DNA from 3 places in the Arhodomonas sp. SL1 genome. Region 1 is predicted to be linked to each of the others. Evidence: predicted binding sites of a transcription regulator. Region 1 holds the regulator's gene; each other region holds the start of a gene.
The links. Region 1 encodes FNR, which switches genes on or off when oxygen is low (the NO sensors DNR and NnrR bind a similar motif). Its sites were predicted from a motif close to TTGATNTANATCAA; they were not measured.
Positions count from the first base shown of each region.

Region 2: a site for FNR is predicted at 4,746-4,759, ahead of hemN (oxygen-independent coproporphyrinogen III oxidase). Genes of this name have one in related genera too.
Region 3: a site for FNR is predicted at 2,297-2,310, ahead of ACQ754_RS11630 (DUF3149 domain-containing protein). Genes of this name have one in related genera too.

Region 1 is NZ_JBPODZ010000004.1:282,152-289,447, forward strand. Features, by position in the region: gene ribD (bifunctional diaminohydroxyphosphoribosylaminopyrimidine deaminase/5-amino-6-(5-phosphoribosylamino)uracil reductase RibD) at 1-561, shown strand, start outside; gene ACQ754_RS08435 (riboflavin synthase) at 565-1,221, shown strand; gene ribBA (bifunctional 3,4-dihydroxy-2-butanone-4-phosphate synthase/GTP cyclohydrolase II) at 1,235-2,365, shown strand; gene ribH (6,7-dimethyl-8-ribityllumazine synthase) at 2,402-2,866, shown strand; gene nusB (transcription antitermination factor NusB) at 2,871-3,341, shown strand; gene ACQ754_RS08455 (DUF2889 domain-containing protein) at 3,338-3,874, shown strand; gene thiL (thiamine-phosphate kinase) at 3,871-4,851, shown strand; gene ACQ754_RS08465 (phosphatidylglycerophosphatase A family protein) at 4,848-5,318, shown strand; gene fnr (fumarate/nitrate reduction transcriptional regulator Fnr) at 5,401-6,177, shown strand; gene ACQ754_RS08475 (hypothetical protein) at 6,190-6,486, opposite strand; gene tnpA (IS200/IS605 family transposase) at 6,643-7,059, opposite strand; partial or broken gene ACQ754_RS08485 (helix-turn-helix domain-containing protein) at 7,082-7,296, shown strand, end outside.
Region 2 is NZ_JBPODZ010000014.1:7,597-14,892, forward strand. Features, by position in the region: gene ACQ754_RS14690 (cytochrome P450) at 10-1,161, shown strand; gene mmsB (3-hydroxyisobutyrate dehydrogenase) at 1,263-2,156, shown strand; gene ACQ754_RS14700 (mechanosensitive ion channel family protein) at 2,323-3,165, opposite strand; gene hemN (oxygen-independent coproporphyrinogen III oxidase) at 3,279-4,664, opposite strand; gene ACQ754_RS14710 (YbaN family protein) at 4,769-5,122, shown strand; gene ACQ754_RS14715 (cytochrome D1 domain-containing protein) at 5,135-6,706, opposite strand; gene cobA (uroporphyrinogen-III C-methyltransferase) at 6,700-7,296, opposite strand, start outside.
Region 3 is NZ_JBPODZ010000007.1:125,668-132,963, forward strand. Features, by position in the region: gene mgtE (magnesium transporter) at 1-62, shown strand, start outside; gene ACQ754_RS11615 (PaaI family thioesterase) at 83-550, shown strand; gene ACQ754_RS11620 (PaaI family thioesterase) at 547-993, shown strand; gene ACQ754_RS11625 (diguanylate cyclase) at 1,026-2,207, opposite strand; gene ACQ754_RS11630 (DUF3149 domain-containing protein) at 2,366-2,518, shown strand; gene ACQ754_RS11635 (patatin-like phospholipase family protein) at 2,592-3,419, shown strand; gene ACQ754_RS11640 (DUF3501 family protein) at 3,421-4,005, opposite strand; gene ACQ754_RS11645 (heterodisulfide reductase-related iron-sulfur binding cluster) at 4,028-5,368, opposite strand; gene ACQ754_RS11650 (rubrerythrin family protein) at 5,424-5,849, opposite strand; gene irrA (iron response transcriptional regulator IrrA) at 5,985-6,404, opposite strand; gene ACQ754_RS11660 (YbfB/YjiJ family MFS transporter) at 6,497-7,296, opposite strand, start outside.

The DNA.
Region 1 (7,296 bases):
GATGTGCACCGCTGGCGGGCCCGCAGCGGTGCCGTGCTCACGGGCATCGGCACCGTCCTCGCCGATGACCCGGCGCTCACGGCCCGGGATGTTGACGCGCCGGTGACCCAGCCGGGGCGCTACGTGCTGGACACGCGGCTGCGACTACCGGAGCGTTCGCAGCTGGTCACCGACGGCGGCGGAGTGACGGCATTCTGCGCCTGGCCAGACGAAGACCGCGTCCGTGCGCTGGAGACAACGGGGGTGCGGGTGATCGCGCTGCCGCCGGAGGTCGGCGGGCGACCCGGGCCGGCGTCGGTGCTGGCGGCGCTGGCCCGCGACGAGGTCAATGAGGTGCTGGTCGAGGCCGGACCGACGATAGCGGGCGCCTTCGTAGCGGCGGGGCTTGCCGACGAGCTCATCGTCTATCAGGCGCCGCATCTGATGGGCGATGCCGCCCGTGGATTGTTGACGTTGCCCGGCCTGGAGCATATGTCCGAACGTATCCCCCTGCGCTGCCTCGACGAGCGGCGCCTCGGCGAGGACTGGCGGTTCATTTTCGGCCCGGGCGGAGGCGAGTGACGAATGTTTACCGGGATCATACAGACGCTGGGTCGTGTGGCCCGGATGGGCGCGGTGGATGGTGGCCGGCGGCTGGCCATAGAGGCGGCCGGGTTGGGGCTGGATACCGTGGGAATCGGTGACAGCATCGCCGTCAACGGCTGCTGCCTCACCGCGGTGCGCATCGATGGCGAGACCTTCGAGGCGGATGTGTCCTCGGAGAGCCTGGAACGGACCACCCTGGGGGCGCTTGCCGTGGACGATGCGGTGAATCTGGAGAAGGCCCTGACCCTGTCCACTCCGCTGGGCGGACACCTGGTCAGCGGCCACGTGGATGGCCTCGGTGAGGTGGCCTGGCGCCGGGCCGAGGGGCGCTCCGAGCGCTGGCGGTTCGCGGCGCCGGCGCGATTGGCCCGCTATATCGCGGAGAAGGGCTCCATCTGCATCGACGGCGTGAGCCTCACCGTCAATGCCGTCGAGGGCAGTGAATTCGAGGTCAACATTGTGCCCCACACCGCCGCGGTCACCACCCTCGGTGACCGGGCGGCCGGCGATGCGGTCAACCTGGAGGTGGACCTCATCGCCCGCTACCTGGAGCGGCTCATGGGCGGTGACCACCGCCCCGCGGGCTCCACCATCACCCGGGAGTTCCTCCGCCGACACGGTTACGGCGCGGAGTGATTCGGAGAGATACATGGCTTTCAATACCACCGAGGAGATCATCGATGACCTGCGCCAGGGGCGCATGGTGGTCATCCTCGACGACGAGGACCGTGAGAACGAGGGTGACCTGGTCATGCCCGCGTCCATGGTCCGTCCCGACGACATCAACTTCATGGCCCGCTACGGTCGGGGATTGATCTGTCTGACCCTGACCCGGGAGCGCTGCGAGCAGCTGCGGCTGCCGTTGATGGTCCATGAGACCGGCGACCAGCACGGCACCAATTTCACCCTCTCCATCGAGGCGGCCCGGGGGGTGACCACCGGGATCTCGGCCGCCGACCGGGCGCGTACCGTCCAGGCGGCGGTCGCCCCCCAGGCGCGACCGGAGGACATCGTCCAGCCGGGTCATATTTTCCCGCTGATGGCCCAGCCCGGCGGCGTGCTGACCCGCGCCGGACACACCGAGGCGGGCTGCGACCTGGCGCGCCTGGCGGGTTTCGAGCCGGCGTCGGTGATCGTGGAGGTCCTCAACGAGGACGGCACCATGGCCCGTCGGGACGACCTCATGGCCTTCGCCCGGGAGCACGGCCTCAAGATCGGCACCATCGCCGACCTCATCGCCTACCGGGTGCGCAACGAGCGCACCGTGGAGCGGGTGGCGGATTGCGAGCTGCCGACGGAGCATGGTCGTTTCCACCTCTACGCCTACCAGGACGTCGTGGATGGAGCGCTCCACTTCGCCCTGGTGCGCGGGCGACCTCGTCCGGAGGAGCCGGTGCTGGTGCGGGTGCACATTCAGAATACCCTCTCGGACCTGTTCGACGCCACGGGCCTGGAGCAAAGTTGGCCGTTGCGGCCGGCACTCGAGCAGCTCGGTGCGGAGGACACCGCCGTGGTCGTGATGCTGCGCCGGCCCTCGGACGCCACCGACGTCCTCGCGCGCATGCGCGAGTACCAGCGGCTGCAGGCCGGCCAGATCGAGGAGCACCACGGCAAGGGCGACGGCGGGGCGAGCCAGGACCTGCGCACCTATGGCGTCGGGGCCCAGATCCTCACGGATCTCGGCGTGCGGCGGATGCGGGTGCTGTCCTCGCCGAAGCGCATGCACGGCCTCTCCGGCTTCGGCATGGAGGTGGTCGAGTACATCGAGCCCGAGCGCTGAGCCGGGCGTGGAACCCACCCGAGGTTGGAACGAGCCATGAATACCATCGAAGGCGACTTCACCGCGCGCGACGCCCGCATTGCCATCGTGGCCTCGCGCTTCAATGCGTTTATCGTTGACCGCCTGGTCGAGGGCGCAGTGGATACGCTTGCCCGTCATGGCGTGGACACCGGCGGCGTGGAACTGGTCCGCGTACCTGGTGCCTGGGAGATGCCCGTGGCCGCGCGCCGGCTGATCCGCCGCGGCGAGCAGGAGGCCGTCATCGCCCTGGGCTGCGTGATCCGCGGCGGCACGCCCCACTTCGACTACGTCGCCGGCGAGTGCACCAAGGGCCTGGCCCAGGTGCAGATGGAGGCGGACGTGCCGGTGGCCTTCGGCGTGCTCACCACAGACACCATCGAGCAGGCCATTGAGCGGGCGGGCACCAAGGCGGGGAACAAGGGCGCCGATGCGGCCCTGTCCACCCTTGAGATGATCAGCCTGCTGCGGCGGCTGGACTGAGCGGATGAGCGCACCCGACCATCAGGATTACCGACGCCGTAGCCGGGCCCGGCGCCGGGCGCTGCAGGCCCTGTACCAGTGGCAGGTGGCCGGCCAGGACCTCGCCGCCATCGAGCAGCAGTTCCTGGAGGAGTACCGCATGGGTCGCACCGACCTGGAGTACTTCGCGGTGCTGCTCCATGGTGTGCCCGCCACCGTCACACGCTTGGATGCGGCCATCGAGCCCTGGCTGGACCGCCCCTTCCGGACCCTGGACCCGGTGGAGCGGGCGATCCTGCGACTGGGCACCTATGAGCTCCTCGAGCGCCTGGAGGTGCCCTATCGGGTGGTCGTCAACGAGGCGGTGGAGCTGGCCAAGGCCTTCGGTGCCGAGCAGAGTCACCGCTACATCAACGGCGTCCTCGATCGGGTCGGGCGCGCCAGCGAGCTGCGGGCCGCCGAGCTGCGACGCGGCCGTGGGGGAGGTGAGCGATGAGCCTGCCCGAGCCCCGGCCCAGGCGCCGACTGCACCGACGGCGGATCGTCCTCGACGGCTATCGCCGCGAGGACGGCCTCTGGGAGGTGGAGGCCGCGCTGGTGGATACCAAAACACAGCCCTTCGAGCTGCAATTCCGCGGCGAGCTCGCCCCTGGTGAACACATCCACGACATGGCGCTACGGGTGGCCCTGGACGACGACCTCACCATCCGTGAGGCGGCGGCCAGCATGGACGCCACACCGTTTCCGGACTGCCCCGGCGCGGAGCAAGCCTACCGCGCCCTGGTGGGCGTGCAGATAGGGCCCGGTTGGATAAAGGCCGTCAACGAGCGCATCGGCCGGACGGCGGGCTGCACCCATCTCTTCGAGCTGTTGCGGCCCATCGCCACTACCGCCTACCAGATGATCTATCCGGCACGGGACCGGGGCAGCGAGACGCCGGTGCTGCTGGATACCTGCCACGGCTGGCGTGCCGGCGGTCAGGCCATCTCCACCCTCTACCCGGAGTGGTTCCGCCCGGAGTCTGAATGAGCCTCTCGGAGTTCCAGCTCATCGAGCGCTTCTTCGCCGGGCTGGGGGCTGCCCGGGCCGACGTCCGGCTGGGTCACGGCGATGACGCCGCCCTGGTGGACTGCGGTGGCGCTACCCTGGCCCTGGCGGTGGACACCCTCATCGAGGGCGTGCACTTTCCCGCTGACGCGCCGGCGGCGAGCATCGGCCACAAGCTCCTGGCAGTGAACCTGAGCGACATGGCCGCCATGGGGGCGGAGCCGGCCTGGGCGCTGCTGGCCCTGACCCTGCCGGCGGTGGACGAGACGCGGCTGGCGGCGATCCGCGAGGGCCTGGACGCGCTCGCCTCCCGGCACGGACTGGCGCTGATCGGCGGTGACACCACCCGCGGCGAATCACTGGTGGCCTCGCTGTTTGTGGCAGGCCACGCAGGGGAGGACGCCCTGCGTCGGGATGGGGCCCGACCCGGTGACTGGGTCTGGGTATCCGGTGCGCCCGGCGAGGCCGCTGCCGGCCTGGCGCTCTGGCAGGCCAGTGTGCGGGACGGCCCGGGGGTGGCGCAGCTGCTGCGCCGGCTGCACTGGCCGGAGCCCCGCGTCGCCCTGGGCCGGGGGCTCCGCGGTGTGGCCAGCGCCGCGGTGGATGTCTCCGATGGGGTGGTGGCGGATGCCGGACATCTCGCCCATCGCAGCGGTGTGGCGCTTACCATCCGCGCCGCGGACCTGCCGCTGTCCCCTGCGCTCACCGCCTGCGCCGGCGAGCGAGCGATGGAATACGCCCTCGCCGGCGGCGACGACTACGAACTGCTATTCACAGCACCCGAGGCGGCGAGCGAGGCGGTCCGCCGTGCCGCCGACGCGGCGGGCGTGACGGTGCATCCCGTCGGTGGGGTGGCGGCCGGGCGCGCGGAGGTCACCGTCATCGATGCCGACGGGGCGCCGATGAAGGTGGCCCGGGGCGGGTATCGGCACTTTGACGGAGGGGGAGGGGGCCGGTGACCGGCGCCTTCCGGCTGCGCGATCCGCGCCAGTTTCTCGCCCTCGGTTTCGGCAGCGGGCTGGCGCCCCGGGCCCCCGGCACGGTGGGTACGCTGGCGGCATTGCCGCTGGTCTGGGGCCTCAGCCTGCTCCCGCTCGGGCTGTACCTGTTGGCGGTGGGCGTCGCCTTCCTGCTGGGATGTTGGGTCTGCGGGGCCACGGCCCGGGCGGTAGGGGTGCATGATCACCCGGCCATCGTGTGGGACGAGTTCGTGGGCCTCGCGGTGACCCTCATCGCCGTCCCCTCCACACCCCTCGCCCTGGTGCTGGCTGTGGTCCTGTTCCGGGTGTTCGATATCCTCAAGCCCTGGCCTATCCGTTGGCTGGACCGCCATGTCCATGGCGGTCTGGGCATCATGCTCGACGATGTCATCGCCGCCATACCGGCGGCGGCGATACTCCACGGTGTCCTGTTGGTGCTCGGCTGAGGCCGGTTTCCCCTTACCCGCTGCAGGGCGGATCGAGTATGCTGGGGCGCACAAGGAAGACCACCACCCAGGGTTCTTCACGATGAGCGATCCGCCCAATTCCCAGGGCCTACGGGTATCGCGGCTGCGCAGCGCCTGCAATGACTGCGGGCTGGTGCAGCTATGCCTGCCGGTCAGCCTGGAATCGGAGGATGTGGACCGCCTGGACCGCATCGTCCAGCCACGCCGGCCGATCCGGCGTAGCGATCACCTCTACCGGGCCGGGGATCCCTTCGGCGCCATCTTCGTGGTGCGCACGGGGGCACTGAAGACCTATACCCTCTCCGAGTCGGGCGAAGAGCAGATCATGGGCTTCCACCTGCCGGGGGAGGTGGTGGGACTGGACGCCATCAGCCAGGGCCGGCATCCCTGCGGGGCCCAGGCCCTGGAGACCACGACGGTCTGCGAGATCCCCTTCGAGCGCCTCGAGGACCTCTCGGGACGGATCCCCGGGTTGCAGCACCAGCTGTTGCGCCTGATGAGCAAGGAGATCTTCGCCGACCACGAGATGCTCCACGCGCTCGCCAATCGCAGCGCCGAGGAGCGGCTGGCCATCGTGCTGCTGAGCCTGTCCCAGCGCTTCGCCCGCCGCGGGCTCTCACCGTGGCGGTTCCGGTTGCCCATGTCCCGTTCCGAGCTCAGCAACTACCTAGGGGTGGCGCCGGAGACCATGAGCCGCCTGTTCCGCCGCTTCCAGGAGCGTGGCTGGATCGCGAGCCACGGCAAGGAGCTGTCCCTGGAGGACGTGCGGGAGCTAAAGGCCGTCGCGGGCCCGCGGCTCCCCGAGGACGCCGGGGCCGACGCCACCTCACGCCCGTGATCCCGGGAGGGTTTAGCCGCTGAGGTCCTCGCCTCGCCGGTGCCAGCGTTGCTGCTGGGCTTGGGCCACCAGGCGGTGCCAGCGCAGCACCTCCGGGTGCTCCGGGTACTGGGTGAGTAGCCGCCCCGTCTGATACCGAAGGTCGTCAATCAGCGTCTGGCGCAAGGGCTCGCTGGTCAGCGTGTGGGCCGCTACCCATTGTTCCCGGGTCTGTTCCAGGGCCTGGTCGAGACGCTCGTTGCCGGAGAGGCCGGCAATGCCGCCCAACACCAGCATGGCGATGAGCGTGCTTATCAATACCCGTGGCATCCATTCTCCTCCCGTGGGTTCTGTCCTGCGTTCGGGCCGACGACGTCAGACCGCGTCAACGCCGCGTCGTTCCCTACCAATCCGCGCCGCAGTGCTCCGCCTATAGCCGCTATGCGGCTTAGGGGGTGGTGAAGCGGCGCATGGCGCGAAGCGCGATCACTCCGACGCTTCCTGTTGCTCGATGTAGTGCTTCAGCACCGAGAGCGGCGCACCGCCGACGCTGATAATGCAGTAACTCCGAGACCAGAAAACCGGCTTGCGCCAGTAGTAGCGCTGCAAGTGTTCCTTGTACTCCTTGCGGATCAGTCGGGAGGTGACGGTCTTGAGATTGTTCACGAACGCGGACGGCGCAGTGCGCGGCGTCAACTCCAGGAGCAGGTGCACATGATCCGGCTCGCCGTTGAACTCCAGCACCTCGCCTTCCCACTTTCCGGTTGTGGCGCGGGCGATCTCCTCCAATCGGGAAAGCATCGGTTTCGTGATGCACTTGCACCGGTATTTGGTGACCATAACCAAATGGTACTGTAGCCGGTACGTACAATGATAGAGCCGTTTTAGCGGTTGTGAATCCATAATAACCAAGTATAATTTTCGTATGGTCCAGCGCAAGGTCACATACCGGCTTTACCCCACGACGGCCCAGCTTGCTGTCCTGGAGCGCCAACGCTGGGTCCATTGCCTGCTGTGGAATGAGGCACTGGCCGAGCGGCGCCGGGCCTGGGGCGAGCGACAGGAGTCGCCGGGGTTCTCGGTCCAGTGCAAGCGGCTGACCGAGTGGCGTGCCCAATCGAAGCTCCTGCGTGGCCTCAA
Region 2 (7,296 bases), on a different contig from region 1:
ATACCTCCAATGCCCGATCTCACGCCCGAGGACCGGGAGCCGACGACCCCGGAGACCCGGGACGACCCGCTGGCCGCCTGGGACGCCCTGCGCGAGCGTTGCCCGGTGGCCTACGACGAGCGCACGGGCTGGACCCTGCTGCGGCATGCCGAGGTGGAGCGGGCGCTCCACGAGCCCGACATCTTCAGCAACGCGGTCTCCCAACACCTGTCGGTCCCCAACGGCATGGATCCACCGGAACACACGGCCTTCCGGGCCTTGGTGGAGCCGTACTTCACGCGGGGACGGGTGGCGGCGTTCGAGCCGGACTGCCGGCGGGTCGCCGAGCGCACCCTGGCCGGGCTGCAAGGGCGTCGCACCGTGGAGTGGATGGACGCCGTCGCCGGCCCCTTCGCCGCGCGCGCCCAATGCGCCTTCCTGGGCTGGCCGGAGCAGATGGCGGAGCCGCTGCGGGAATGGACCGCCCGCAACCAGCAAGCGACGCGGGTGCGGGATCGTGCCACCCTGGCGGAGTTGGCCCGGGAGTTCGAGTCGTACGTGACCGCGATGATCCGCGAGCGGCAACAGGCGGCGGCCCCGGCTGGCGATATCACCGATCGATTGCTGGCGGAGCGGGTCGACGGGCGGCCGCTGCGGCGCGAGGAGCTGGTGAGTCTGCTACGCAACTGGACGGTGGGCGAGGTGGGGACGCTAAGCGCCGCCGTGGGTATCCTCGCCCATCACATCGCCACCGACACCGCCCTGCAGGAGAGCCTGCGCTCAACGCCCGAGCGGATTCCCGCCGCCGTTGAGGAGATCCTCCGGGTGGATGGCCCGTTGCCCACCAACCGCCGCCGCACCACCCGGGCGGTGGAGATCGGCGGCCGGCATCTGCCCGCCGGCGCCCCGGTGTCCCTGCACTGGATCGCCGCCAACCGCGACCCTCGGGCCTTTCCCGACGCCACCTCCCTGTGCCTGGAACGCGACCAGGGACGGAACCTCCTCTACGGGGCCGGCATCCACGTCTGTCCCGGTGCGGCGCTCGCGCGCATGGAGCTGCGGGTCGCGGTCGAGACCCTGCTGGAGGCAACCGAATGGATCCGCCCGGACGCGGACCGGCCGGCCGTCCGCGCCGCGCACCCCGCCGCCGGTTTCGCGGCGCTGCCGGTTCGGCTCCGGTAAGGAACTCGGCACGCCGCGAGGACCGGCCCGCGCGCCTTTTCTTTTGCCGGCAAACGTTTCAGACTGCTTGACGTTAACGTAAAGCACAGAGGAGGAGAGCCATGACCCGGATCGCTTTCATCGGGCTCGGCAACATGGGCGCGCCCATGGCCACTAACCTGGTCCAGGCGGGCCACGAGGTGACCGTCTTCGACCTATCCGCCGAGGCCGTGGCCACGCTCACCCAGGCCGGCGCCGCGGCGGCGGACTCGGCGGCGGCCGCAGCGCGGGGCGCGGAGATCGTCATCACCATGCTCCCGGCCGGCCATCACGTCCGTCAGGTCTACGAGGGCGACGACGGCCTGCTCGCCCATCTCGACTCCTCCACCCTGGCGGTGGACTGCTCGACCATCGCCCCCGAGGAGGCCCGGGCGGTGGCGGAGCAAGCGCGGCAACACAGCGTCCCCTTCGTCGACGCCCCGGTCTCCGGGGGGGTCGGCGGCGCGAAGGCCGGCACCCTCACCTTCATCTGCGGCGGCGAGAGTGAGGCCGTGGAACGCGCCCGCCCGGTGCTCGACGACATGGGAAAGGCCGTCTTCCACGCCGGACCGGGCGGCGCCGGCCAGGTGGGGAAGATGTGCAACAACATGCTCCTCGGCGTGCTCATGATCGGCACCTCGGAGGCGCTGAACATGGCCGAGGCCAATGGCCTGGATCCGGCGGTGCTCTCGGAGATCATGAAGGAGAGCTCGGGCAACAACTGGGCCCTGCAGGTCTACAACCCCTACCCCGGGGTGATGGAGAAGGCGCCGGCCTCCAACGGCTACCAACCCGGGTTCATGGCCGAGTTGATGGCCAAGGACCTGGGGCTCGCCATGCACATGGCGGTGAACTCCGGCACCGCCACCCCCATGGGGGCTTTGGCGCGCAGCCTCTACACCACCCATGCCGCCCAGGGCAACGGCAAGCGGGACTTCTCCAGCATCCTGCAGTTCCTCAAGGGCGGGGAGCTGTAGCGATTGCGGGATTGGCCGGCAGGTGATGTTCGCCGGCAGGGCCGGCTCCTACGGGGCGGGAACGGTTCGCCGCAGCTGTAGGAGCCTGCCTCGCAGGCGATGTTCGCCGGCCAGGCCGGCTCCTACAGCCGCCTTCGCGAGCCCCATTCGCGAGCGTGGCTCGCTCCTACGAGCGGGCGGGTTCCTCGCGGACGACGTGCACATCCAGCTGCGGGAAGGCGATGGCGATACCCTCCGACTCCAGCCGGGCCTTAATGGTCTCCATGAGGTCCCACTTCAGTGGCCAGTAATCCGAGGCCCGGCACCAAGGCCGGACCCAGAAGTCCACGCTGCTCGCGCCCAGGTCGCCCACCACGACCACCGGCTCCGGTTCTTTGAGCACCCGCTCGTCGGCGGTGAGGATGTCCATGAGCAGTTGGCGGGCCCGGGCGAGATCGGTCTCGTAATGCACGCCGACGACCATGTCCACCCGGCGGGTGTCCTTGGCGGAATAGTTGACGATGGCACCGCCGGTGATACTGGCGTTGGGGACGATGATGACCTTGTTGTCGGGGGTGGTGAGCCGGGTCTGGAAGATCTCGATCTCCTCTACGGTGCCGCTGATGCCGGCGGCCTCCACGTAGTCCCCGACCCGGAAGGGGCGGAACAGGATCATCAGCACCCCTGCGGCGAAGTTCGCCAGCGAGCCCTGCAGGGCCAGGCCGATGGCCAGGCCGGCGGCACCGAGGATGGCAATGAGCGAGGCGGTCTGGAGGCCGAGTTGGCCAAGGGCGGCGATGATGACGAAGGCGAGAATCAACGCATAGATGATGTTGGCGGCGAAGCTGACCAGGGTGTCGTCTACCTTCGCCCGCCGCATCAACCGCGAGGCGAGCCCCTTCAGCCCCTTCGCCGCCCACTTGCCGACGTAGAAGATGACGATGGCGCCGACCAGGTTGAGCAGGAAGTCCGCCCCGTTGGTCAGCAGCCAGGCCTGGCCGTCCGCGTAGAGCCGCTGCATGTCCTCCATGGGATCCTCCCCCGGTGTTTTTGTTTGCTGTTCCCGGGCGACGGTAATCCCTGCCGCCCCCGTGGACAAGCACCGGCGGGCGGGCCCGTCATGCCGTGGGTCGGGCCCGCCGGCTACAGGGCACGGGAGAAGCGCACCTGCGCCCCGGCGGCCGCCTGGCGATGGGCGTCGAAGGGCAGCGCAATCTGGCGCAGGAACAGCCGCCCCATGGGGGTGACGGTTAGCGCGTCCGCCCCACGGCGCACCAGACCGTCCGCCTCAGCCATCTCCAGGGCCTCCAGGGCGTCGGCGAAGTAATCGGCGAAGTCGATGCCGTGACGCGCGCCGATGGCCCGATAGTCCACCCGCGAACGGCACATCACTGCCTCGATGACCTCGGCGCGGAGCTCGTCGTCGGCATCGAGGCGATAGCCCTTGAACACCGGGAGATCGCCGGCGTCGACGGCGGCATTGTAGCCGAGCAGGTCGTGCCGATTCTGGCTGTAGGCACCGGCGAAGTGGCCGATCGCGGTGGAGCCCACGGCGATGAGATCCAGACCGCCCCGCGTGGCATAGCCCTGGAAGTTGCGTTGCAGGGTGTCGTCGGCCAGCGCCCGGGCCAGCTCGTCCTCGGGCAGGGCGAAATGGTCCATACCGATGTGCACGTAGCCCGCCTCGGTGAGCCGGCGGATGGCGTCGTTGAAGATGGCGAGCTTCTCCGCCGGCCCGGGCAGGGCCTCGGCGTCGATGAGCCGCTGCATCTTGAACCGCTCCGGGAGGTGGGCATAGTTGTAGATGGCGAGCCGCTCCGGGCGCATGCGGATCACCGTCTCCAGGGTCCGGTCAAAGCGCGCCCGGTCCTGATGGGGCAGGCCGTAGATGAGATCGAAATTGGTGGAGCCGAAGCCGTGAGCCCGGACCGCGTCCAGCACCTCGTCGACCATGGAGACGGGCTGGATCCGGTTGATCGCCCGTTGGACCTGCTCGTCGAAGTCCTGGATGCCGAGGCTGACCCGCGCAAAGCCCATGCCTGTCAGGCGCTCGATGCGTACCGGGTCCACCGTGCGCGGATCGATCTCGATGGAGAACTCGCGGCGCTCGGGGGGCTCGAAGGGGAAGGCATCGTCGATGACCCCCATCAGCCACTCCAACTGGTCGTCGTCAAGGTAGGTGGGCGTGCCGCCGCCGAAGTGCAACTGGGCCAGCGGCCGATGCCCGTGCAGCGCGGCCTGGGCATGGATCTCCCGCTCCAGGCGCAGCAGGTATTCCTCGGCGTGCCGGCGGTTGGCGGTGATCACCCGATTGCAGGCACAGTAGAAGCAGGCGGAATGGCAGAACGGCACATGCACGTACATGGAGACCGGCTCGTCGGCCACCGCATGGGCGCGCACATGGGCTACGTGAGTGGCCGCGTTCCAGCCCTCATGGAACGACAGCGCCGTGGGGTAGGACGTATAGCGCGGCGCATTGACATCGTAGCGGGCCAGCATCTGCGGGTCGATCTGCAGCGTCTCGGACATCGCAACCTCCACGGTCGCCCTGCGGGGTGGGTGCAGGAGCGGGATTTGGTGGTATTATAATCCGTATGCGGGATGCCTCTTTTGATCCAGATCATGGGAGCCCCATGAAACGTTATGCCTGGCAGGGGCTGGCACTGGCTTGCATCGGCCTCGGCGGCCTCGGTGTCGCCCTGCCCCTGTTGCCGACCACGCCGTTCCTGCTGCTCGCGGCCTACGCCGCCTCGCGAAGCTCGCCGGCGTTGGCGCGCTGGATCGCCGAGCACCCCCGCTTCGGCCCGCCACTGGCCGACTGGCAGGAGCGCCGGGCCATCGCCCCGGGGGCGAAGCGCACCGCGGTGGGGCTTATCGCGGTGAGCTGGGGGATCATGTGGCTCACCGTGGAGCCGCTGGCGGCACGCGCGGCCGTGAGCCTGCTACTGCTCGGCGTCACCGCCTTCCTGCTGACCCGCCCCTCCTGAAGGCGACCGCGGTCAGTGGCTAGTGCCACGGATATAGGCGGTCTTATTGCCCACGTTGTACTTGCCCGAGGGCCGCTTCATCGGGATGCGCCGCACCTCCTCGAGGGTCTCGGCATCGTAGACCACCAGTGCGCCGTCCTCCTCCCAGATACTGACCAGGGCATGGCTGCCGTCATGGGTGAACTCCACATGGGCGGCGGTCTCCCCAGGGGCCGGGCGCAGGGTCTCCACGATCTCCAGGGTCTCCTTGTCGATGACGTGGAGGACGTCCTTGTTGGGCCCGAAGAACACGTCGGCCCAGAGATAGCGGGTCTCGGGGTGGCTGCGCATGAAAAACCCCGGACCCAAGGTGTCGATGGCGTCGACCACCGCCCAGCGCTCCGGGTCGATGATGCTGATCCGGCCCTCCCGCAGGTTGGGGCTGGCGATGCGCAGCCCCTCACCGTGGCGGAAGCTGATCCCCGAGCCCAGGTGCGGCATGCCCGGGATGTCGAGGGTGGCGATCACCCGCCCCACGGTGAGGTTGACCACCTGCCCGCCCCCTTGGCGCGAGGCGCCGACAAGGTGGCGATACTCCGGGTCGAAGAAGAAGTCGTCCAGGAGGCTGTCCACCTTGATCCGCCGCACGGGGAAGCGCCGCCGGTCGATGGGCGGCGCCTCGCCGGACTCCTCCCGGTAGTCATGCATGATGCCGCGGTAGACGGGCAGCGCCTCGGCGCCGTCAGCGTAGGGGATCTCCCAGACCTCGCGGATGTCCTTGAGCGCGGCGATGAAGCTCTGCCGCGGCGGCGCGGTATAGACCGCGCTCACCCGGGAGCCCTCGCCGTGGTCGTTGGCCACCGGGATCACCGCCAGTGGGCGCAGGCCGTCGGCGTCCAGGATCACCAGGGAGTTGGGGAGATAGTTGGCCACGGCCACGAAGCGCCCGTCGGCGGAGACCGCGATGTTGCGGCTGTTGATCCCGGCGCGTACCTCGGCGACCTTCTCCAGGCCGTGGATGTCGTACTGGGTGACCCAGCCGTCCCGGGACATCAGATAGGCATAGCGCCCGTCCGGGGAGTACTTCACCCCGCCATGCAGGGCATAGCGGGTCGGGAAGCGGTGAATGGGCTCGAAGCGATCGCCGTCGAGGACGGTGATGTGGTGATCCCCTTTCTCCACCACCAGGAACAGGTTCATGGGATCGGCGTCGAAGACCGGCGCCCCGGGCCCGTCGCCCTCGCGCAGCCCGCGGTGGCTGCCGCGGATATCCGCCTCCACCCACCGCGGCGGCTCCTCCGGGGCCTGATAGATGTGCTCCACCAGCGCCGTGATCTCCGCCTCGGAGAGGACCTCCCCGTAGGCCGGCATCTGGGTGGCCGCCCGCCCCTCGGTGATCACCTGCTCGGCATCCTCCGGGGCCAGGCGACCCAGGTTCCCGGGCAGCAGGGCGGGGCCGAGGCCGCCGAGGCGGTCGTCGCCGTGGCAGGCCGCACAGTGACTCTCGTACAACGCCGCCCCGTCGGGGACCTCGGCGCCGGCAGGGAAGGCCGCCCCAGGGGACAGGAGCAGGGCGACGGCGAGCAGACAGCGCGGATTCAGCATGCCGCGTAGCCTGCCATCGGCATCGCCTCCAGCTCCCGGGAGAACCAATCGAGCTGCTCACGCAGCCGCACCACCTCGCCGATGATCACCAGGCTCGGCGGGCGTACTCCCTCCCGCCGGGCACGCTCGGGCAGATCCGCGAGGGTCCCGCTGATCACCGCCTGGTCGTCCAGGGTGCCGCGCTGGATCACCGCCGCCGGGTGGCTGCCAGGCAGGCCCCGCCGTCGGAGCTCCGCGCACAGGCGATCCAGCCCGCCGATTCCCATGTAGACCACCACAGTCTGGGAGGGCTGCACCAGCGCCTCCCAGGGCAGGTCCAGGGAGCCGTCGCGCAGATGGCCGGTGACGAAGGTCACCACCTGGGCATGGTCCCGGTGGGTGAGGGGAATGCCGGCATAGGCGGAACAGCCGAGGGCCGCGGTGATGCCGGGAACCACCTCGAAGGGCACACCGGCGGTCTTCAGTTGGTGGATCTCCTCGCCGCCGCGGCCGAATACGAAGGGGTCACCGCCCTTCAGCCGGACCACATCCAGGCCCTCACCGGCCAGCTCCACCAGCAGCTCGTTGATCCGGCCCTGGGGCAGGGCATG
Region 3 (7,296 bases), on a different contig from region 1:
CGCTCACCGATATTCTCGGGTTCGCGAGCTTCCTCGGCCTGGCGGCGTGGATTCTGGTGTGAAGCAAACGGGAAATGGGGGCATGGGGCAGCAAGGGGATGATGCGCAACGCCTGGCCACGGCGCGCCGCTTCTTCGACACCATCCCGCACAGCACGGTGCTGGGCATGGAACCGGTGGCGGTGGGCGAGGGCTGCCTCACTGCCCGGGTGCCCTACCGCCCCGAGCTGGTGGGCAACCCGGTCACTGGGGTAATCCACGGCGGGGTGATCACCACCCTGGTGGATCAGACCAGCGGCGGTGCGGTGATCGCCGCCCTGGACCGTCCCCAGGCGGTGGCGACTCTGGATCTGCGCATCGACTACATGCGCCCCGCCGAGCCGGGCGAGGTGGTCTACGCCCACGCCGAGTGCTACAAGGTCACCAGCCAGATCGCCTTCGCCCGCTGCACCGTGTATCAGCAGGATTTCCGCGACCCCATCGCCATGAGTATGAGTACCTTCATGCGCGCCGCCGAGGGCGAGCCCAACCTGACCGAGGGGGCCGGATGAAGGACCTCATGGATCGCATCGCGGCCGCCCGGGCCGCCGGGGACCCGGACGCCCTGGTCGCCCTCATCCCCTATGCCCGGCTGCTCGGCATCGCCTTCCGTGACGAGGGCGGGGAGCTGTCTTTCCGGCTGGGGTTTCAGCAAGGCAACGTCGGCAATCCCCACCTGCCGGCGCTGCACGGTGGCGTGATCGGGGCCTTCATGGAGAACGCCGCGGCCCTCCATCTGCTCTGGCGGGAAGAGGCCGGGCGGGTGCCCAAGGTGGTGGATTTCTCCATCGATTACCTGCGCCCCGGCCGGCCGGAGACCCTATGGGCGCGCTGCGATGTCCGGCGCCAGGGCCGCCGGGTGGCCAACGTCGGTGTCCGGGCCTGGCAGGTCGCCGACGGCGCGGAGCGCGAGGTGGCCACGGCACGCTGCCATTTCCTGCTCTCCGGCCCCTGATCGCTGGGCCTGCATGGCATCTGAGGCGGGGCTCAGGCGCTGACCACGCAGTCGCGTCCGCGACCCTTGGCGGCATAGAGGGCCTCGTCCAGGCGGCGCAGGGTGCTCTCCAGTGGCTCGCCGGGGCGGAATGCGCTCACCCCGAGGCTGATGCGTACGGCGATGCGCTCGCCGTCGACGGCGTCCACATCCTCGGCGGCCACGGCGCGGCGCAGTCGCTCGGCCACCACCGCCGCCTCGTCGGCGCCCACCTCGGGCAGTATCGCCAGGAACTCCTCGCCGCCGTAGCGGGCCACCAGGTCGCCGCTGCGCAGCTCGCCGCGGAGCACCGCCGCCACATGCTGGAGCACCCGGTCGCCACTGTGATGGCCGTGCTCATCGTTGATGCGCTTGAAGCGGTCGATATCGAGCATGATCAGTGAGAACGGCCGGCCGCGGTCCCGGTACCACAGCCGCTCCAGGGTCCGGGTCAGCACCCGGCGGTTGAGCAGTCCGGTGAGCGGGTCCCGGGTGGACTCGCGGTACAGGCGCAGTAGCATCCATAGCTGCCCGCCCTGGATCCACAGGGTCATCCCCGCGATGAATACGAGCATCCAGAGGGTGTTCAGGGCGGCGGTGCCGGTCAGGGTGCCGTGGGCGAGCTCCACGGCGAGGTGCATCGCGATGGTGATCCCGATGAGTGCCGCCCCCACCAACACGGTCACCGGGAACAGCGCGGTCAGGGCGATGAGGACGAACGGCAGGGCGCGGTAGCCACCCACGGCGGCGGCCATCTCCCGTCCGTTGGTCTGCAGGGTCATGGACACGGCATAGAACAACGCCAACAGGAAGACCGTGGCCCCGATGAGGCCCAGGGTCCGCCCGTAGCTCCGAGTCGGGCCGCTGGCAAGCCAGAGGGCAGCCAGGCCAACGCCGAGACTCGCCCGGGCCACCGTGATGAATACCGCCTCGCGCTGGGGCAGCAGCAGGAAGTCCATGGGGATCCAGGCCAGAAAGCCCAGGGCGAAGACCAGCTGGACGATACGCAGTCGCTCGCGCAGGTAGGCGGTGCGAATGGCGGTGAAATCCGGTGAATGGTGACGGGCGTCCAACAGGTCGCCGGCGCTGACCCGTAAGGTCGCGGCCGGGCCGCGGGGGGCCTCGGCCGGGGCGAGGGAGATCGCCGGCGCCTTTCGGCGCTGGCGGCTGCGCGACGACTTGGGCTTGGGCGCCATGGGTTCTCCGGGGTACGTTTTCTGCTGTGTGGGACGCGCGCAAGCGTACCACTGCGGGGGCTGGCGCCCACTGGGGAACGGGCAGACCTTTGATCCAGGTCAACACCCGCGTGCGCCAGCCCACGCAATCTGAGGGCGAGACACCGGGAGGCGGGATCATGGAGACATTGAGCGAGCTGTTGGCGGGCCGGCCCGATTTCTGGCTGAGCCTGGTGGTCATCCTGTTCATGCTGGGCATGGGGGCGTTCTTCGTGATCTTCTTCCTCCGTCATATCCGCGAGGAAGAGCGCAGCCGGCGCAAGGATCGCTAGCGCCACGCTTGCCGTCATTGGCGCGTCGGGGGATAGTGCGGGGCCACTACCCCACGAAGCGGAGGTGTCGGCAATGAGGATCGGCCTCGCCCTGGGTGCGGGAGGTGCCAACGGCCTCGCGCATATCCTCATGCTGCAGGTCTTCGACGAGCTCGGCCTGCGGCCGGCGCGCATCGCCGGCAGCAGTGTCGGCGCCATCATCGGGGCGCTGTACGCCTCGGGCCGCAGCGGCGACGACATCGACGCCATCGCCGAGGAGCTGGCGCTCAAGGAGAGCGATTCCTGGAAGGAGCTGCTGCTCGAGCGCAAGCTCTTCCGCTACCTGGAGCTGCTCGATCCCGAGCTTGGCCGTGGTGGCTTTGTCAGCGGCCAGGCGCTGCTGGCCTTCCTCTACGGCACCGATACGAAGATCGACTTCGCCGACCTACGCATCCCCCTACGCGTGGTCGCCACCGACCTGTGGCGCCGTGAGCCGGTGGTGCTGGAGAGCGGGCCGGTACTGCCAGCGGTACGGGCGAGCATGGCCCTGCCCGGGGTGTTCACCCCGGTGACCCTTGGCGGGCGGGTGCTGGTGGACGGGGGTGCGGTGAACCCGCTGCCCTATGACCTGCTCGACGACTGTGACGTCACGGTGGCCATCAACGTCACCGGCAAGCGCTCGCCCAAGGACGACTTCACCTTCCTGGACTCGGTGTTCAACACCTTCCAGATCATGCAGAGCACCATCATCAACGAGAAGCTCGCTCGGGCGGCACCCACCGTCTACATCGAGACGGATATCGTCGACGTCCGTGCCCTGGAGGTGCAAAAGCGCGACCAGGTCTACGCCGGCGCCCGCCCTGCCAAGGAGGAGCTCAAGCGCCGTCTGAAGGCCTTGGTCCGCGACGCCGGCGCCGGCTGACTCAATCGAAGTCGCCGGCCAGCGCGGTGCGCACGTCCTTCGGCATCACCGCCATGTGCTGGTAGTTGGGATGCTCGATGGCGACCACCACTTCCACAGCAGGATCCGAGAAGCGCTGGACCTGCTCATCGGTAAAGGGGAAGTGGAGGAAGTGCACCGATGAGGCCTTGCCGTCGGCGGTGGAGCGGTCAACGTCCTGCTCGGCCTCGGCGGGGATGCGCTCGTCGCCGAGCTTGAGCACCACCGTCTCCTCGACGCCGCCGAGCTGGCCGAGGATGCGCTGGCGCCTCGCCCGGTCCGGGATCTCGAACATCAGCGTGGCGACCAGCTCCCGCCCCTTGGGGATCAACGGGTTGTAGGCATTGAGCTCGTCGTCGATCTGCTCCTCACCGCCGCGCTCGATGAACAGCATCTCGTGGATCTGGCGCCACATGGTGTCGTAGTTCTCGAAGTAGATCATCGCCTCCGGCCCGATGGGCATGCGCCGGTGGCGCTTGATGGCGGTGATCTCGCGCGCCTTGTCCCGCCGAATGGCGGCGTAGCGCTCCATGGGCAGTATGTCGTCGCGGGTGATCTGTTTGCTCATTCCGGCCTCCCTTGCCCGTTAATCACTTGAGCCCGTAGGCCCGGGCCAGTAGCTGAATGGGGTGGACCGAGGCGTCATGGGGCGGCGGGTTGTCGTCATCCGCCTGGCGCTCCAGCCCTTGGACGATATGGGTGCCGGCGAGCGGGCATTCCGAGGCCAGATGCTGCTTGCCGGACTTGAATACGCGGCGCGCCAAGGGCTTGCCCACCTTGATGGCCACCTCGAAGTTCTCCTTCTTCACCCCCCAGGCGCCGCCATGGCCGGAGCAACGTTCCTGGACCTCCAGGTCGATGTCGGGGATCAGGCGCAGCATGTCCGCCGCCTTGGGCCCCATGTTCTGGGCCCGCGCATGGCAGGCCAAATGCAGGGACACACCGCCGTCGAGGGGCTTCAGGCCCTCGGCCAGACCCTCATGGCGGGCGATGTCGACGACGTATTCGGCTACGTCCATGGTGTTCTCGGCGAGCCGCTGGATCTTGGGGTCGTCGACGATCAGCGGCCACTCGAATTTCAGCATCAGCGCGCAGGAGGGCACCAGGGCGATGACCTTGTGGCCCTGGTCCACCCAGGGCAGCAGGGCGTCCGCGGTCCGGTGCGCGGCCTCCGCCACGGCCGGCAGATCGCCCTGCTCGAGCTTGGGCATACCGCAGCATCCCGGGTAGGCCACTTCCGTCTCCACCCCGTTGTGGGCGAGCACGGCGCGCGTGGCCTCACCGATGTCCGGATTGTTGTAGTTGGCGAAGCAGGTGGCATAGAGCACCGCCTTGCGGCCGTGGGCCGGCGCCTCGGTATTGACCGTGGGGGCGTCGGCGGCGCGTTTGACGAAGGTGCGACGGTGGAATTCCGGCAGCTCCGCATCCCGGTGGACGTGGACGAACTTCTCCATCGCCGGACGGGTCAGGCGGTTGTCGCGGCGGTTCGCCCAGTTGGTCAGCGGTTCCACGCTGCCGGCGAGCCGGCCATTGCGGTCGGTTTCGGCGAGTGCCTTGTCGGCGAAGCCGTGCCGCCCCTGACGTTCCTCCACGGCGCGGTGACGCAGCATCAGGTGGGGGAAGTCCACGTCGAACTCGTGCGGCGGCACGTACGGGCACTTGGTCATGAAGCACATATCGCAGAGCGTGCATGCGTCGGCCACCTGCTGGAAGGCACTGCTGGGCACGCTGTCGAGTTCCATGGTCTCGGATTCGTCGATGAGGTCGAACAGCCGCGGGAAGGCGTCGCAGAGATTGAAGCAACGCCGGCAACTGTGACAGATATCGAAGACCCGCCGCTCCTCCTCGTCGAGCTTCTCGGGGTCGTAGAAGTCCGGGTCCTGCCAGTTGATCGGGTGGCGCACCGGTGCGCCGAGACCGCCCTCACTCATGGCTCTCGCTCCTGCTGGCTGAAAGGGAAGGGGCGGCGGTGCCGCCCCTCAAGGCTCAAAGCGCCTCCATGCCCTCCAGGGCCTTCTTGAAGCGCCCGGCATGGGAGCGCTCGGCCTTCGCCAGGGTCTCGAACCAGTCGGCGATCTCGTCGAAGCCCTCATCCCGGGCGTCCCGGGCCATGCCGGGATACATGTCCGTGTATTCGTAGGTCTCGCCGGCAATGGCGGACTTCAGATTGGCCTCGGTGTCGCCGATGGGCTCCTCCGTCGCCGGGTCACCGACCTCCTCGAGGAACTCGAGATGGCCGTGGGCGTGACCCGTCTCGCCCTCGGCGGTGGAGCGGAATACCGCGGAGATGTCGTTGTGGCCCTCCACGTCGGCCTTCTGGGCAAAGTACAGATAGCGCCGATTCGCCATGGACTCGCCGGCGAAGGCCTCGGTCAGGTTCTTGTGCGTCTTGGAGCCCTTGAGATCCGTCATGGCTCACCTCCTCTCATGGGGGTCATTTGCGGGTAGTCACTGCGCAGCCCCGCCGTCATCACGGGACCGTACCCCATGTAATAGCAGGGCACGGGGCGTTGTTCAAGTAGTTTAGAATGATTCCAAGAAGACCGCTTAGGGGTTCTCGCGGCGGACCCGGATGACGATGTCCACGCTCTCGATACGGCGGCCGGCGGGTGCCTCCGGCAGGCGCAGGAACTCCACCGCTTCGGCGGGGATGTCCTGGAGCTCGCCGTCATCCTCGTCGAAGAGGTGGTGATGGGGCTCGGTGTTGGTATCGAAATAGGTGCGCCGGCTGTCGAGCACGATGCGCTGCAGCAGCCCCACAGCGGTGAGTCGGTTGAGGGTATTGTAAACGGTGGCCAGGGAGGTCTGTATGCCGGTCTCCCGTGCCCGACGGTGCAAGCCCTCGGCGGTGAGATGCTGCGCTCCGCCGCCGAAGATCAGCGCTGCGAGATCCAGCCGCGCCCGCGTGGCCCGCAGTCCGGCCTGACGCAGGTGGGTTCGGAGCTGTTCACGGGTGATGGCGGACATGCCTGGCTTCCTGTCTCCGGTTTCCTCTGCTCCCAGCGTAGCCGGTTGTGCGCAATGGTGCGAGCGTTTCGCGTTCGCGTCCGTGCTCCCGTCTATCTTCGCGGGGGTTGGCCGCGGCGTCGGGGTATGGGATTGAACGCCGCCAGCGCCGTGGCTATGGCTAGGGCGGTCGCCGCCAGTGCGAACAGCAGGAGGTAGCTGTCGCTGTGGTCGAAGAGTAGCGCGAAGAGGTAGCCGGTGCCCGCCTGGCTGAGCGCGAAGGTCGCAGTGGCCCAGCCCCATACCCGGCGGTGGGCCGCCGGCCCCGCGATCTCCGCCATTCGGGCGGATGTGATGGCGACGGTGGCCGGGACCAGGGCCCCCATCACCAAGGAGCTTGCACCCAGCAGCCAAGCCCCTGGTGTGAGCAGCGGCAGTGCCACCACCGCCGTCTTGGTGGCGAGCACGGCGATGAGCGCACCGCGCCAGCCAAGACGCGCGGCCACACGGGCGGCGAGCATCGGCCCGCTCACCGCCCCGAGCCCGAACAGGGCCCATTGCAGGCCGGCGGCGTCAATGCCCAGGCCCCGCCCCCGGGCCAGGAAGTCCACCCAGAACACCGTGTGGGGGATGAACCCTACCGCATCCAGAGCGTAGGCGGAGAGGGTGGCGGCAGAGAGGGCGAGCAGCTCGCGCCCTCCTGCCGGTGCTTCGGCAGGGGCCTCCGGTGCTTGGCCGCTGAGCCTTCCCCAGCCCGCCCAGCCCACCCAGCAGGCGAGCACGGCACAGGCGCCGAGGGTCAGCCACGCCGTGGTGAGACTGATTCGCAGCAGCAGTGGCACCACCACCGCGGAGAGCAGGACGCCGAGACCGATGCCGGTGAACACGCGGGCCGCGGTCGGGCCCCTGCGTT